4 regions of the Shinella sp. JR1-6 genome follow, and region 3 is predicted to be linked to each of the others. Evidence: riboswitches for the same ligand, from Rfam matches in the RefSeq annotation. Region 3 holds a riboswitch; each other region holds the start of a gene.
The links. A riboswitch is a leader RNA that binds a small molecule or an ion and turns the genes downstream of it on or off. The one in region 3 is predicted to bind cobalamin.
Positions count from the first base shown of each region.

Region 1 (3,833 bases), on a different contig from region 3:
CCGCCATAGGCGGTTGCGCCATCCGGGCGCAGACCGGCTGTTGAGTTTGTCGAGAGTGCTACACCAAGGCCCATGGGAGATCAATTGCGCGCCACGGGCAAAAAGGTGAATACGCAACTCATATTTTGTGACCGACATTAATCACAAATCCGGGAGCACGTTGCGCTTCCCCCGCCAGGGCCTATGATAGGAACTGCATATGCGGCCGGAACGCGGCCCAACCAATTCACGGGATCGATGATGTGACCGGGCGCCTTCGCCTCCTCCTTGCCATTGCAACCGGCCTGCCGCTGCTCCTATCGGGCGGCACGGCGGCGGCGAACGTGTGCGAGCGCCTCCAGGCGGAGCTGGCCAACCTGCCCAAGGTGGTGGTCGATACGACGAGCGCCCGCAAATATGCCGGCGCGATCGCCCGCCAGAACATTCAGCTGCGCAAGGCCAAGAGTGACCAGCGCCGCCTTGGCTGCTCGGGCGGCAGCATCATCGTGGTCGGCGGGGCGAATGCCGAAGCTTGCGACACGCTCTCAAGCGTCATCGGCAAGATGGAGCGCAACCTTGAAATCCTCGACAAGAAGCGCCGCGAATTTGCCGGCGGCACCTCGTCGCAGGGCAAGCGCAGCCGTCTCACCGCCCTCCTGGCGAGCAACGGCTGCGGCAACGAGGCGAAGGTCATGCCGATCGCGGCGACCGAGACGCTGCGCACGCTCGATGAAAAGCGCACCCTGCCCCTCGGCACCGCGCCCGACGGCAGCGAGCGCCTGAAACTGCGCTCGCTCGGCGGCAGCAACGGCCATGGCAACCTGCGCACCGTCTGCGTGCGCACCTGCGACGGCGGCTTCTTCCCGATCTCGTCGGGCGCGACACCGCTCGACTTCCGGCGCGACCAGAAGGTCTGCGCCATGATGTGCCCGGAAACCGAGACCGAACTGTTCTACCAGTCGATGACCAGCGGCCAGGAAACCGAGCAGATGACCTCCACGGTCACGGGCCGCCCCTATTACGAAATGCCGAACGCCTTCTCCTACCGCACGCGCGACCTTTCCAAGCCCGGCGCCTGCGGCTGCAACCTCTCGGCCTACTACCAGGAGATGATCAAGCGCGAGAAGGCGCTGAAGGGCGACGACGCCGAGACCGCGCGCGCCGGCACCGCCGACGATTCCGACAGCGGCTCGATCACCACCATTCGCACCCTGCCGAAGAAGGAAGAGACCCCGGTCAAGATGCCGGCGAAGGTCGAGGAGCGCGACTACGACCCGGCCAGCAGCAAGGTGCGCACGGTCGGCCCGGTCTTCCTGCCGGCCAACGAATCCGCCATCGACCTCGGCCGCCCGGTGGATGCCGGCGTCAACTGACGCCTTCCTCCGGCCAGCGTTCCTCGAACACCAGGTCTTCCAGCGGCAGGCGTTGCCGCCAGCCCTTCACCGCCAGCTCCGGCTCACCGTAGAGTCGGTCGACGAAGCCGACGCACAGCCAGGCGACGATCTCGACATGGCCGGGTATGCCGAGGATCGAACGGATATCGCTGTCGTGGAAGATGCTGACCCAGCCGACGCCGACGCCTTCCGCCCGCGCCGCGAGCCACAGGTTCTGCACGGCGCAGACCGTGGAATAGACGTCCATTCGCGGGTTGTGCGTGCGGCCGAGAACCACGCTGCCGCCGCGGGTCGGATCGCAGGTCACGCAGATCGACAGCGGCGCCTTCAGGATACCCTCCAGCTTCAGCGCACGATACTGCGCCTGACGCTCTCCTTCGAACATCGCCGCCGCCTCGGCATTGGCTTTCAGGAAGGCCGCATGCACCGCCTGACGGGTCGCCGCGCTGCGCACCAACAGGAAGTTCCATGGCTGCATGAAACCGACAGACGGGGCATTGTGAGCGGCCTGCAGCAGGCGGCCGACGAGGTCGTCCGGCAGGGGATCGGTCAGGAACTGGTCGCGCACGTCGCGGCGCGTTTCGATGGCACGGTAGACGGCTTGCTTTTCCTCGCGGGAAAAGGCGCCCGCCCGGACCAGAGGGTCCAAGGGTTCGCTTCGCATCGTCATCTCCCCAACAATGCGTCACAACCTGCCGCCGTCCGCGCGGTTCGGTCTATCGTGCCAGGCCGGTCTTCTGACTTCGGGTTACGCGGCAGGCACCTGCCTTCCCGGTTGAACAACCAGTGGCAAAAGCCTGAATCGATTCAAGCTTTTACGGTGCAAACCATCCCCGTCACAGCGTTGGGCACGTTCCGGACCTGAGCGTTTCGCCCGCACCGGATTCCCGATTCTCCCGCCGGAGCGGGCACCTGACGCGAAGGATATGCGCATGGCTTGCGGGCACGATCAAGCCCGCCTGCGCCATGCACCGCCGTGCCTGCGCCTCAGAGCGGCGCATCCGGATGGGGCGAGCCGTCATAGGCACCCCAGATAGACTGGTCGAAGCAGATCACCGAGCCCGTCATCAGGCCGGATTCCGGCGAGGAGAGATAGGCGCAGGCCCGCGCCACCTCGGCCGGATCGACGAGCCGCCCGAAGGGCTGGCTTGCCGCCGCTTTCGCCAGCCAGTCGTCGGCCGCGCCATGGAATTCGCGCTGGATGCGATCCTCTCCCTCCGAGGCCATCCAGCCGATGTTGAGGCCGTTGACACGGATGCGGTTGCGCAGAACGGCATAGGCCGTGTTCTTGGTCAGCGTCTCGAGCGCGCCCTTGGAGGCACAATAGGCGGCGATGAAGGGCTGGCCGGCCTTGGCCGACATCGAACCGATATTGACGATGGTGCCCTCGGTCTTCTCGCGCCGCATCACCGTGATCGCCTCCTGCATGAGGAAGAACGGCGCGCGTACGTTGACCGCGAACATGCGGTCGAACAGCTCCGGGCTCGTATCGAGGATCGTGCCGCGGTCGGTGATGGCGGCGGCGTTGACCAGCGCGTCCACACGGCCGAAGGCCGCGTCGCAGGCGGCAATGACCGCGCGCGCATCCTCGACCACAGCGAGATCGGCCTTCACATAGAGTGTCGCAACACCCGTCGCGCCGGAAATCTCCTTGGCCTTCGCCTCGCCCTTGGCGGCATTGCGACCGCAGATGACGAGGCCCGCCGCACCCCGCTCGGCAAAGAGCCGGGCGATCGTCGCCCCCAGTCCCTGCGTTCCTCCCGTGACGACGGCGATCTTGCCGTCGAGCCGCGCACCTTCACTCATGCCATGCCTCCCTTGCAGACCGGCCGACACTGGCTCGCGAACAACGAGAAGCCGATCGACACATGATTCATTTCCGCAAGCAAATCCCCTATCGGGCTGTTTCTCAAGCCATTTCCGGAGACAGAGACCGACCGGACACGACTATCTTCAGACAGGGCCGGCGCCTGCTGCGGCGCATCCTGGCGGAAACCCCATGGAAACAAGGCGGTAGGCGCTTCAGTGCGCAGGGCGACTGGTCAGGCCGCGCGTACCGCATCGGCTTCGGCAATCGCGTCGCCAGCCATGTCGCCGACATGAACGGCTCGGTTGCGACCGGCATTCTTGGCCGCATAGAGCGCCGCATCCGCCATCACCATCACATCGTGCAGGCTACCACCATGGTCCGGGAACTGGGCAATGCCCGCGCTGCCGCCGATGACCAGAAGCTGCCCGTCATGGGCGATCGGTATTTGCGCATCCCGGACAAGGCCCTCAGCAAGCTCGAGGAGCATCTCGCGGCTGGAGACACCGCCAAGGAGCACGGAAAACTCATCGCCGCCGAGGCGGGCGACCGTACCGAGCGGGCCGATACGCTCGGAAAAGCGGCGTGCGACAGCCTGCAGCACCGCATCGCCAGCCGCATGGCCGTACCGGTCGTTGACGGCCTTGAACCGG
Region 1 is NZ_SHMI01000005.1:33,462-37,294, reverse strand. Features, by position in the region: gene EXZ48_RS10130 (DUF2865 domain-containing protein) at 243-1,352, shown strand; gene bluB (5,6-dimethylbenzimidazole synthase) at 1,345-2,037, opposite strand; cobalamin riboswitch at 2,083-2,304, opposite strand; gene EXZ48_RS10120 (SDR family oxidoreductase) at 2,361-3,179, opposite strand; gene EXZ48_RS10115 (diguanylate cyclase domain-containing protein) at 3,416-3,833, opposite strand, start outside.
Region 1: it holds a riboswitch for cobalamin, as region 3 does, so the genes downstream of both, bluB (5,6-dimethylbenzimidazole synthase) here and nrdH (glutaredoxin-like protein NrdH) in region 3, are expected to answer to the same signal.

Region 2 (3,833 bases), on a different contig from region 3:
ATGTCTTCGGCGACGAGAAGGATCTTGGCTATGTCATCCCCGAGGAGGGGGCGACGATGTACCAGGAGGATGCCTGCGTCCTGAAGAGCGCGCCGAACAAGGAGAACGCGATCAAATTCCTGCAATTCTACACCCGCCCGGAAATTGCCGCGCTCAACGTCTCGCAGCAGACCAACGGCACGGCCAACGTGCCGGCGCGGCAATTGACCCCGGAAAAGATCAAGAATAGCAAGGAGATCAATCCGCCCGCCGAGACCATGGCGCGTCTCCAGATTTTTGAGGACCTGGGCCCGGCGCTCCGCCAGCTCGACCGGGTCTGGACGCGGGTGAAGACGGCGCAGTGACCATGCGCGATCCCCGCCCGCCTTTTCGGCGGGCGGGATTTTTGGGAGAGGGCGACGTGTCGAAACGCATTCTGAAGCTCGTTCAGTCCGACGATCTCAGGCGGTCCAAATCCGACAAGCTGATCGCCCACTATATCGAGCGCAACATCGCCGATCTCCCCTTCGAGACCGCGCGCTCGATCGCCCAGCGGCTTCAGGTCTCGCCGATGACCATCGGCCGGTATCTGCGCCGCATGGGCTTTGACGGCCTCGACGAGTTGAAGAGCGAACTGCGCCGCGGCGGTTCCAATCCGGCCTGGGAAGTCAAGGCCCAAGTCGCTTCGCTGGAACAGGACCGCAAGGAGGGAAAGCTCCTCGCCGGCCTCATCCAGCAGCAGATCGACAATCTCGGCCAGATCTATGCGATTACCAGCGCACCGGAATGGCAGCAGACGATCGACGCGTTGATCGGCGCAAGCGAGGTCTATGTCGCCGCCTATCAGAACGTGCGCGGCATCGCGCAATATTTCGCCAGCCAGCTTTCCTATACGCGCCCGCGCGTGCAGTTCGTCGATGGTCTCAACGGCACCTATGCGGAATTGCTCGATGGTTCCGTCGAGGGAAGGGTGCTGTTCCTGCACGATGTGCGCCGCTTTGCCGCCAAGGCCCGGCCGCTGGCGCTGGAGGCCCGGCGGGCCGGCGTCAAGGTCGTGCTGCTAACCGACGAATTCTGCCCCTGGGGGCCGGATGTTTCCGATATCTGCCTCGTCGTGCCGGGCTCGCACGGGCCGCTCTGGGATGGCGCAGCCACCATGACCGCCGTCATGGACCTCATGCTCAGCAATATCATTGTGCTCATGGGCGAAGCCGTGAGCGAGCGCGTCGATACGCTTACCCGCCTCCAGGACATCTTCGGAGATTTCGAGAGCTGAGCGCCTTGACGCTGCCGAGCGCGGCGGATTAAGGATGGATCGACGGTTTCCCGAGGGATGACTCCCAGGGGATTAATAGGGAACACGGTGCGGACGACCCAACAGGGACCCATTCCGTGGCTGCCCCCGCAACTGTAGGCGGATTGCCGCCTGTCCTCGGACGCGTTTTCGCGTCATGCCACTGCGGTTTTTCCGCGGGAAGGCAGACAGGCAGCAGATATCCGTGAGCCAGGAGACCTGCCGTCGTCGAGAAAAATCCAAGTCACGGGCGGGGATGCCCGGAACAGGAGACCCTATGACGACCCTGGCTGCCGGCAACGGCGGAATTCCAATCGTTTTCTCCCGACCGCAATCGGCGCGCGCCTGTCGGCGCGTCGGCTGAGCCCGCACGCTTTCATTCATTCGGGAGAAACCCATGACCATTCTGCCTGCGGCCGTGCGCGCCGCATCCCTCGTTTCCGCGCTGGCCGGTGCCGCCGTGTTTGCCCTGTCAGCGGGCGCCGCGCAGGCGGCCGCGACGCAGTATCCGCTGACGCTGGAAAATTGCGGCCGCAAGGTCACCTTCGAGAAGGCGCCGGAACGGGCTGTCTCGCTCGGCCAGAGCTCGACCGAAATCCTGTATCTCCTCGGCGTTGGCGAGCGCATGGTCGGCACGGCGGTCTGGATCGGCCCGGTGCTGTCGGGTTACGAGGATGCCAACGCCAAGGTCGAGCGCCTTGCCGACAACGATCCGAGCTTCGAGAGCGTCGTCGCCAAGAAGCCCGACCTTGTGACGGCGCAGTTCCAGTGGCATGTCGGTCCGGAGGGCATCGTCGCGACGCCAGAGCAGTTCGATGAACTGAAGATCCCGGTCTACACCTCGCCGGCCGATTGCATCGGTAAGGACAATTCCGGTGGCGGCGACGGGGTGCGCAAGACGGTCTTCACGATGGAGCTGATCTACAAGGAAATCAGCGAATTGGCGCAGATCTTTGATGTGCAGGATCAGGGCGAGAAAGTCATCGCCGACCTCAAGGCGCGCGAAGACGCGGCGCGCAAGAAGATCGCTTCGGCGGATGGCAAGCTTTCCGCCGTCTTCTGGTTCTCCAGCGCCGAACTCGACATCGACCCCTATGTCGCCGGGCGCAACGGCGCGCCGGGCTACATCATGTCGGCGCTCGGCATCCGCAATGTCATTGAGAGCGACGAGGAATGGCCGACGGTCGGCTGGGAAACCGTTGCCAAGGCCGATCCGAGCATCATCGTCGCCGGCAAGATGGAGCGCCGCCGCTTCCCTGCCGATGACGTCGCGGTCAAGCACACGTTCCTCAAGGAAGATCCCGTCGCCAGCCTGATGCCGGCCGTGAAGAACGGCCATGTCGTCGATATGGACGCCCAGGCGATGAACCCGACGATCCGCACGATCGAGGGCATCGAGGTGCTTGCCGACGCCATCGAGAAGGCTGGCCTCGCGAAGTGACGGCTGATCGCCCCATCCTGCTGCGCACGGGTGTCGCTCTTGCGGCGCTCGTGCTGCTTGTCGCCGCGCTCGGGGTGGGCGCGGCGGTGGGCGAGACCGCTATTCCGCTCGACGTCGTGGCAAAGACCGTGGCGAACCGCCTCTGGCAGGCGGGGCACGCCATCGAGCCGATAGACGAGGGCATCGTCTGGAACTACCGGCTGAGCCGCGCCGTGGTTGCGGCCTGCTGCGGATCGGCGCTCGCGATCTGCGGGGTGATCCTGCAGTCGCTGCTGCGCAACGCGCTGGCCGATCCCTACATTCTCGGCATTTCCGCCGGTGCCTCCACGGGCGCTGTCGCGGTGGCGATCCTCGGCATCGGCGCCGGTATCCTGACGCTGCCGATCGGTGCCTTTATCGGGGCGCTCGTCGCCTTCGGTCTCGTCAGCGCGCTGGCGGTTCGCGCAGGCCGCGGTACGGGGGCGATCATCCTTGCAGGGGTCGCCGGTTCGCAGCTCTTCAATGCGCTGACCTCCTTCATCGTCACCAAGGCGGCCAATGCGGAACAGGCACGCGGCATCATGTTCTGGCTGCTCGGCAATCTCTCGGGCGTGCGCTGGCCGGATGTCTGGCTGGCGCTGCCGGTTGCGCTTCTCGGGCTTGTCGTGTGCCTCTGGCATGCGCGCGCGCTCGATGCCTTCACCTTCGGCACGGAATCGGCGGCCTCGCTCGGCATTCCGGTGCGCCGGGTCTATGTCGTGCTGATCGCCGTCTCGGCACTGATGACCGCCGTCATGGTCTCCATCGTCGGGTCGATCGGTTTCGTCGGCCTCGTCATTCCCCATGCCGCGCGCATGGTCGTCGGTGTCCGCCACGGTTTGCTGCTGCCGGCCTCGGCGCTGATCGGCGCGATCTTCATGATTGCCGCGGACGTGCTGTCGCGGATCATCATTCCCGGCCAGGTGCTGCCCATCGGTGTCATCACCGCGCTGTTCGGCGCGCCGGCCTTCGCGCTCATCCTCAGCCAAAGGAGATCGGCCCTGTGACCCTTTCGGCAAAAGGTCTTTGCTGGTCGGCCGGCGGCGCGACCATCCTGACCGACGTCTCGCTCGACGTGCGTCCCGGCGAATTTCTCGGCAT
Region 2 is NZ_SHMI01000002.1:494,458-498,290, forward strand. Features, by position in the region: gene EXZ48_RS04935 (spermidine/putrescine ABC transporter substrate-binding protein) at 1-344, shown strand, start outside; gene EXZ48_RS04940 (MurR/RpiR family transcriptional regulator) at 401-1,255, shown strand; cobalamin riboswitch at 1,282-1,515, shown strand; gene EXZ48_RS04945 (ABC transporter substrate-binding protein) at 1,671-2,714, shown strand; gene EXZ48_RS04950 (iron ABC transporter permease) at 2,711-3,739, shown strand; gene EXZ48_RS04955 (ABC transporter ATP-binding protein) at 3,736-3,833, shown strand, end outside.
Region 2: it holds a riboswitch for cobalamin, as region 3 does, so the genes downstream of both, EXZ48_RS04945 (ABC transporter substrate-binding protein) here and nrdH (glutaredoxin-like protein NrdH) in region 3, are expected to answer to the same signal.

Region 3 (3,833 bases):
CATGGTGATCAGGCCGATTTGCACGAAATCGAGCGCGTACGCATCCTTCAGGATTGGGTAGGCAGCCGGAATCAGCGACTGCATCAGATCGTTGAGGAGATGGGTTAGCCCCAAAACCACAAGAACTGCGAGGTGCGTCCTCGGCTGCGTCGTGGGCGTGCGGATGGCGACGGTCATATCTGCATTCGAGACCGTTCGGATGCGGTGGTCGAACGCCGTGGCGACGTCCATGAACCATACGCATCCGAGGTCGTCATCGAATAGCGCGCGCTCTTAGAGCGTTTGAACGTTTTCAGCCTTCGATTTGCCGGTCTTGCGATCCTGGCCGATGTCGTAGCTGACCTTTGCGCCATCCCGCAGCGGGCCGCCGGACTGTACCGCAGATATGTGAACAAACACGTCTGCTCCGCCATTGTCGGGGGTGATGAAGCCGAAGCCCTTGTCCTGATTGAAAAACTTAACCGTTCCGGTAGCCATGGTATCCTCAGTGATCGAGCGGCACCTTGCCGCAGCAGGAGCTTATTCGTCGTACGCTGGTCCGGCAACCGCTTATTCACGCTGGAATGGTGTCTGTGGAAATCTAGGCTTGGAAAAGTGCTCGCGACGAAGGGCTTTCGCCATCCGTCATGGGGATAACTTGCGTTTCGCAACCGAGCGATCGAGCTAACTGTTGACGGCGGAATTGCGTCCTATACCATATCTAGTGTTCAAGGTTCCTCCGATTCGAGAGAGTCGGAGGCTAAGACGGGAATCCGGTGTGGCCATGATGGCTGCGTCAATCCGGAGCTGCCCCCGCAACTGTAAGCGGCGAGCATACGTTCGACAAAGCCACTGAGGCGCAAATGCCTTGGGAAGGCGGACGGATGCCGCGACCCGCAAGCCAGGAGACCTGCCTCGTTCATGAACGTCCACGGGCGGGGTGTCCGGCAGGCGAGCGATGGGTTGTGGAATGATGCCGCCCCGCCGTCTCCCCAGATGCTCCGTATGAATAGCTTCGGGGTGAAGTCATGTCGAATTTGTTTCCAGTGCCTCCGCGCGAGTAAGCGGCGCCCCGCTCCGGCCGTCCTTGAGGGCCGCCGTCTATCTATTTTCAGTTCACGAACGGTCATCGGCGGATGACCGAACGCCCCTCCATGCCCAATCGCCAGAATATGAGGAAACCATGCCGATCACCGTTTACTCCAAGCCAGCTTGCGTTCAATGCTCAGCGACCACCCGCGCGCTCGACCGCCACGGCATCGATTACCGTGTCGTCGATATCTCCGAGAATGCAGATGCCTTCGCGCTCGTGCAGGGCCTCGGCTACCGTCAGGTTCCCGTCGTCGTTGCCGGTGAGCAGCATTGGGCCGGTTTCCGCCCTGATATGATCAGCGCACTGGCCTGAGGGCGGGGCGATGGGTGAGCTCGTCTATTTCTCCTCCCGGTCGGAAAACACCCATTGCTTCGTGCAAAAGCTCGGCCTTCCGGCCTCCCGCATTCCCCTTCGCGCCGACGAGGCGCTGAGGGCGCGCGCGCCCTTCGTCCTCGTCGTGCCGACCTATTGCGGCCAGGATGGCAAAGGCGCCGTTCCCAAGCAGGTGATCCGCTTCCTCAATGATGCGGAAAACCGCGCGAACCTTCGCGGCGTGATTGCCGCGGGCAACAGCAATTTCGGGGCGACCTTCGGGCTCGCCGGCGACGTCATCTCCGCCAAGTGCGGTGTGCCGTATCTCTACCGCTTCGAGCTTCTCGGCATGGATGAGGACGTCGACAACGTCAGACAGGGACTGGAACGATTTTGGACACGATGACGCTCGAGAAACCGACGAAGACGCCGGAAATCACCGCGCTGGACTATCATGCGCTGAACGCGATGCTGAACCTTTACGATGAGGATGGAAAAATCCAGCTCGACAAGGACCGGCAGGCGGCAAAGCAATACTTCCTCCAGCACGTCAACCAGAACACGGTCTTCTTCCACAATCTCAGGGAAAAGCTCGATTATCTGGTGACCGAAGGGTACTACGAGCAGGAAGTGCTCGACCAGTATTCCTTCAACTTCGTACGCGATCTCTTCGACCACGCCTATGACAAGAAGTTCCGATTCCCGACCTTCCTCGGCGCGTTCAAGTACTACACGTCCTATACGCTGAAGACCTTCGACGGAAAGCGCTACCTTGAGCGCTACGAGGACCGCGTCTGCATGGTGGCGATGACGCTGGCGCGCGGCAGCGAGCAGCTTGCCCGCGATCTCGTCGATGAGATCATTTCCGGCCGTTTCCAGCCGGCAACGCCGACCTTCCTCAATGCCGGCAAGAAACAGCGCGGCGAGCTCGTCTCGTGCTTCCTGTTGCGCATCGAGGACAACATGGAGAGCATTGGCCGCTCGATCAATTCGGCGCTCCAGCTTTCCAAGCGGGGCGGCGGTGTCGCGCTCTCCCTCACCAACCTTCGCGAGATGGGCGCGCCGATCAAGCAGATCGAGAACCAGTCGTCGGGCGTCATCCCTGTCATGAAGCTGCTGGAGGACAGTTTCTCCTATGCCAACCAGCTCGGTGCGCGGCAGGGGGCGGGGGCGGTCTATCTCCATGCCCATCATCCCGACATCCTGCGTTTCCTCGACACCAAGCGCGAGAATGCCGATGAGAAGATCCGCATCAAGACCCTGTCGCTCGGCGTCGTTATCCCCGACATCACCTTCGAGCTCGCTCGCAACAACGATGACATGTATCTGTTCTCGCCGCATGACATCGAACGCGTTTACGGCGTGGCCTTCACCGAGATTTCGGTGACGGAGAAGTACCGCGAGATGGTCGAGGACGGCCGCATCCGCAAGAAGAAGATCAAGGCCCGCGACTTTTTCCAGATCCTTGCCGAGATCCAGTTCGAGAGCGGCTATCCCTACATCATGTTCGAGGACACGGTGAACCGCGCGAACCCCATCGCCGGCCGCATCACCATGAGCAATCTTTGCTCGGAGATCCTGCAGGTAAGTGAGGCGAGCGAATTTAACGACGACCTTTCCTATGCCAGGATGGGCAAGGACATTTCGTGCAATCTCGGCTCGCTCAACATTGCTGCTGCGATGGACTCGCCGGATTTCGGACGAACGATCGAAACCTCGATCCGTGCGCTGACCGCCGTCTCCGAGATGAGCCACATCTCCTCGGTCCCCTCGGTCGAGAAGGGCAACGACGATAGCCACGCCATCGGCCTCGGCCAGATGAACCTGCACGGCTATCTCGCCCGCGAGCGTATCTTCTACGGCTCGGAGGAAGGCATCGACTTCACCAACATCTATTTCTACACGGTGACCTATCACGCCGTCCGCGCCTCCAACCGGCTGGCGGTCGAAAAGGGCGTTAGCTTCAAGGGATTCGAGAACTCGAAATACGCTTCGGGCGAATACTTTGACAAATATACCGAAGCCGAATGGTTGCCGGTGACGGAGAAGGTGCGGGGCATTTTCGAAGAGGCGGGCATTCATATCCCCACGCAGCAGGACTGGCTTGAGCTGAAGGCGGCCGTCATGGACGGCGGCCTCTACAACCAGAACCTCCAGGCCGTGCCGCCGACGGGCTCGATCTCCTACATCAATCACTCGACGTCCTCGATCCACCCGATCATCTCGAAGATAGAGATCCGCAAGGAAGGCAAGATCGGCCGCGTCTATTACCCGGCCGCCTTCATGAACAACGACAATCTCGACTATTACCAGGACGCCTACGAGATCGGCCCGGAGAAGATCATCGACACCTATGCGGCGGCCACCCAGCATGTCGACCAGGGCCTATCGCTGACGCTGTTCTTCCGCGACACGGCGACGACCCGCGATATCAACAGGGCGCAGATCT
Region 3 is NZ_SHMI01000010.1:15,043-18,875, reverse strand. Features, by position in the region: gene EXZ48_RS18135 (MFS transporter) at 1-177, opposite strand, end outside; gene EXZ48_RS18130 (cold-shock protein) at 274-477, opposite strand; cobalamin riboswitch at 694-912, shown strand; gene nrdH (glutaredoxin-like protein NrdH) at 1,163-1,384, shown strand; gene nrdI (class Ib ribonucleoside-diphosphate reductase assembly flavoprotein NrdI) at 1,395-1,790, shown strand; gene nrdE (class 1b ribonucleoside-diphosphate reductase subunit alpha) at 1,778-3,833, shown strand, end outside.

Region 4 (3,833 bases), on a different contig from region 3:
TGAAAACGAAGCGCAGGGCGCCGACAGGAAGGACCGCGGCCTTGCCGTCGAGCAGGCCGACGATGCGGCCAAGCGCGAGGAAGAGACTTTCCAGAAGGCCGTGCTCGACGGCTCGGAAAAGGCTTTCCGCGCCTATCTCGACGAATATCCGGACGGCCGCTTCGTCGCCGATGCGCGCGAGCGCCTGTCGGCGCTGTCAAACACCGCCCGGCAGGAAGCAAAGCCCAGGACGGACAGCGAAACGGCGATTGTTGAGGCCGAGCGCAAGGCCGAGCAGCCGATCGTCGACCGGCGCGAGGCCTATATGGAGCGCTCGACCCGCGCCCAGGCGCAGCGCTGGCTCAGCATGCTCGGCTTCAACACCTACGGCGTCGATGGCGTCTTCGGTTCGCGCACCCGTTCGGCGATCGCCGCCTGGCAGGGCTCGTCGGGCTACCGCGCCGATGGTTATCTTTCCCGCCAGCAGTACCGTGCGCTTCGGCAGGCTGCGCAATATGCCGAGACCAGGCAGAATCGCCAGCGCCGCTACCAGCAGGACTATGACGTGCTGGAAGGCCCGGTCGATGGCTACTACGAGCGCTACTACCGCGACGACGGCTACTACAACGATGGTGGCGGTCTGGTGATCATCCCCGGCTATTGAGAATACGACGGCCGGGCGGCGGTTTCAGCACAGGTGATGACGCTGCCGGTCGATTGACTTCCCGGGGGTGGAAGCATAATCATCCAGACTATTGGATGGTTCCCGGATCCGGAAACGGATCGGGGAGTAAATGGGAATGTGACGCGGCGGACCCAATCAGGGCGCTGCAATCACGGCCGACCCCGCGACTGTAGAGTGGCGAGGGACGCCCATCCGGATGGGAGGATCTGCGGGGAGCGGGGCAATGGTGCCGTGGTTTCGCGCTGTGAGAACCAGACGGAAAAGCCACTGGGTGGCATCGCGATCAGCAGGGGTTGGACGCCTCTTCTTCTACGAATCGTCCGCCTTTTCGCGATGCCTTAGCCTGGGAAGGCGAGGGTGCCCCGCAGGCGTTTTCAACGCCCGACGCTGCGAGCCAGGAGACCTGCCAGCCAATGTGAAGGACATTTCGTCCGACCTGGGGAGGTTTCCCCGCTGCCTGCACGGAGGTTGTCATGGCTGTTTCGACTACGTCTTCTGTTACCCTTTCCGCAAACGACCGTCTCGTCGCCGGTGTTTTCGCTCTTCTGCTCGGCGCCTTCCTGGTGTTCGGTGCGGGCCTTGCGAATTCCGCCGTGCTGCACGACACGGCACACGATACGCGTCACTCCTACGGCTTTCCCTGCCACTAAGGAGTTTTCGACATGATCGTTCGTTATCTCCTGGCCGCCCTGGTGGCCGGGCTGTTCTCCGGCGTGCTGATGACAGCCGCCCAGGAGGCTCGAGTCGTGCCGCTCATCCTGCATGCCGAGGAGTTCGAGGGCGGCGACGAAGCCGCACCCGCAACCGAAGGCACGACGCCGGCCACGGGCACGGAAGGCGCTGCACAGACGCAGGAGCATTCTTCGCTCGGCGCGGTCATCCTCGACATGGCCTCTGCGCTCTCGCCGGTCTCCGTCGCCTATGCCCATGAGGGGGAGGATCACGAGGAAGGCGGCATCATGTTCGGCATGAGCCGGTTCTCCGGCACGCTTCTGGCAAACCTCGTCACGGGCGCTGGTTTCGGCCTGTTGCTTGCCGGTTTCAGCCTCGTGTCCGGCCATCCGATCACGGTGGCGAACGGCGCGCTCTGGGGCGCGGCCGGCTGGCTTGCCGTGCACATGCTGCCGGCCATCGGCCTGCCGCCGGAGCTTCCGGGCTTCCCTGCCGCCGATCTCGGCGACCGCCAGGTGTGGTGGATCGCAACCGTCATCCTGTCGGCGGCCGGCCTCTACCTGCTGTTCCTCAAGCCGAACATCGTCGCCAAGGTCATCGGCATTGCGTTGATCGCGGCGCCGCAGGTCTATGGCGCCCCGCAGCCCAGCGACATTTCCAGCAACGTTCCGGCCGTGCTCGGTGCGGAGTTCGCCGTCGCTGCCCTTGCCACGACCCTGTTCTTCTGGATCGTGCTCGGCCTCTCGCTCGGCTTTGCCAACGAGAAGATCGCCAAGGCAGCCTGATATGACAGTGACATCGCCCGGAGCCGTCCTGGTTCTGGGCGGCGCGCGTTCCGGAAAATCCGCTTTTGCCGAGAGGCTGGTCGCCGAGACCGGCCTCTCGCGTCATTACATCGCCACGGGCCGCGCCTTCGACGACGAGATGCGCGAGCGCATCGCAAGGCACCGGGAGGACCGCGGCGACGGCTGGCAGACCCATGAGGAGCCGCTGGCGCTCGCCGCGCGCATCGCTGACGTCGCCCGGGCCGATAGGGCCGTGCTCGTCGACTGCCTGACGCTGTGGGTGACGAACCTGATGCTGGAGGAGTGCGACATCGCCGCCGAATGTTCGGGCCTCCTGGAGGCTCTTCGACAGGCGCCGGGGCGGATCGTGCTTGTCTCCAACGAGGTCGGCCTCGGCATCGTGCCTGAAAACCGCATGGCGCGCGAATTCCGCGACCATGCCGGGCGGCTGCACCAGAAGGTCGCCGCCCTCGTGCCTGAAGTCTATTTTATCGCGGCCGGACTGCCGCTGAAAATGAAGGGTTGAGCCATGCTGCAACAGAAGATCCCCGCCACCGTCATCACCGGCTTCCTCGGCGCGGGCAAGACGACGCTGATCCGCAACCTCCTGCAGAATGCCGGAGGAAAACGCATCGCGCTCATCATCAACGAGTTCGGGGATCTCGGGGTCGACGGCGACGTGCTGAAGGGCTGCGGCGCGGAAGCCTGCACCGAGGACGACATCATCGAGCTGACCAACGGCTGTATCTGCTGCACCGTCGCCGATGATTTCATTCCCACCATGACGAAGCTGCTGGAGCGGGAGAACCGCCCGGACCATATCGTCATCGAGACTTCGGGCCTCGCCCTGCCGCAGCCGCTGGTCGCCGCCTTCAACTGGCCGGAAATCAAGACGCAGGTGACGGTGGACGGCGTGGTGACTGTCGTCGACAGCGCCGCCGTTGCCGCCGGCCGCTTTGCTGACGACCACGACCGGGTGGATGCGCTGCGCGTCGAAGACGAGAACCTCGACCATGAAAGCCCGCTCGAGGAACTGTTCGAGGACCAGCTTACCGCCGCGGACCTTATCGTGCTCAACAAGACCGACCTGATCGATGCCGAAGGCCTCAAGGCGGTGCGCGACGAGGTCGCCTCTCGCACGGAACGCAAACCCTCGATGATCGAGGCGAAGAATGGCGAGGTCGCCGCCGCCGTACTGCTGGGCCTCGGCGTCGGCACGGAGGACGACATCGCCAACCGCAAGTCGCACCACGAGATGGAGCACGAGAACGGCGAGGAGCACGACCACGACGAGTTCGACAGTTTTGTCGTCGAGCTGCCCGCCATCGTGGATCCGGCCGCCTTCATCGAGCGTCTCAAGGGCGCCATCGCCACGCATGACGTCTTGCGCGTCAAGGGGTTTGCCGATGTGCCCGGCAAGCCGCTGCGCCTGCTCATCCAGGCCGTCGGCAGCCGTATCGACCATTATTTCGAGCGTGCCTGGGCCCCGGGCGAGGCCCGCGGTACCCGCCTCGTCGTCATCGGCCTGCATGACATGGATGAAGCCGCCGTGCGTGCGGCCATCGCTGCGGCGGTGTGAGTTCCGGCATGAGCATGCAGCAGTCCCTCCCTTCGGCGTTTCAGGTGCGGCTCGGCCTTTTTGGGCGTGCCGCGTCGATGGATCCTCGGGCCAAGCCCGGGGATGACGGAGGGGAGGAGAGGCTGCAAAGCCC
Region 4 is NZ_SHMI01000004.1:419,247-423,079, forward strand. Features, by position in the region: gene EXZ48_RS09665 (peptidoglycan-binding protein) at 1-643, shown strand, start outside; cobalamin riboswitch at 723-1,090, shown strand; gene EXZ48_RS09670 (CbtB-domain containing protein) at 1,138-1,314, shown strand; gene EXZ48_RS09675 (CbtA family protein) at 1,327-2,121, shown strand; gene cobU (bifunctional adenosylcobinamide kinase/adenosylcobinamide-phosphate guanylyltransferase) at 2,123-2,647, shown strand; gene cobW (cobalamin biosynthesis protein CobW) at 2,651-3,700, shown strand.
Region 4: it holds a riboswitch for cobalamin, as region 3 does, so the genes downstream of both, EXZ48_RS09670 (CbtB-domain containing protein) here and nrdH (glutaredoxin-like protein NrdH) in region 3, are expected to answer to the same signal.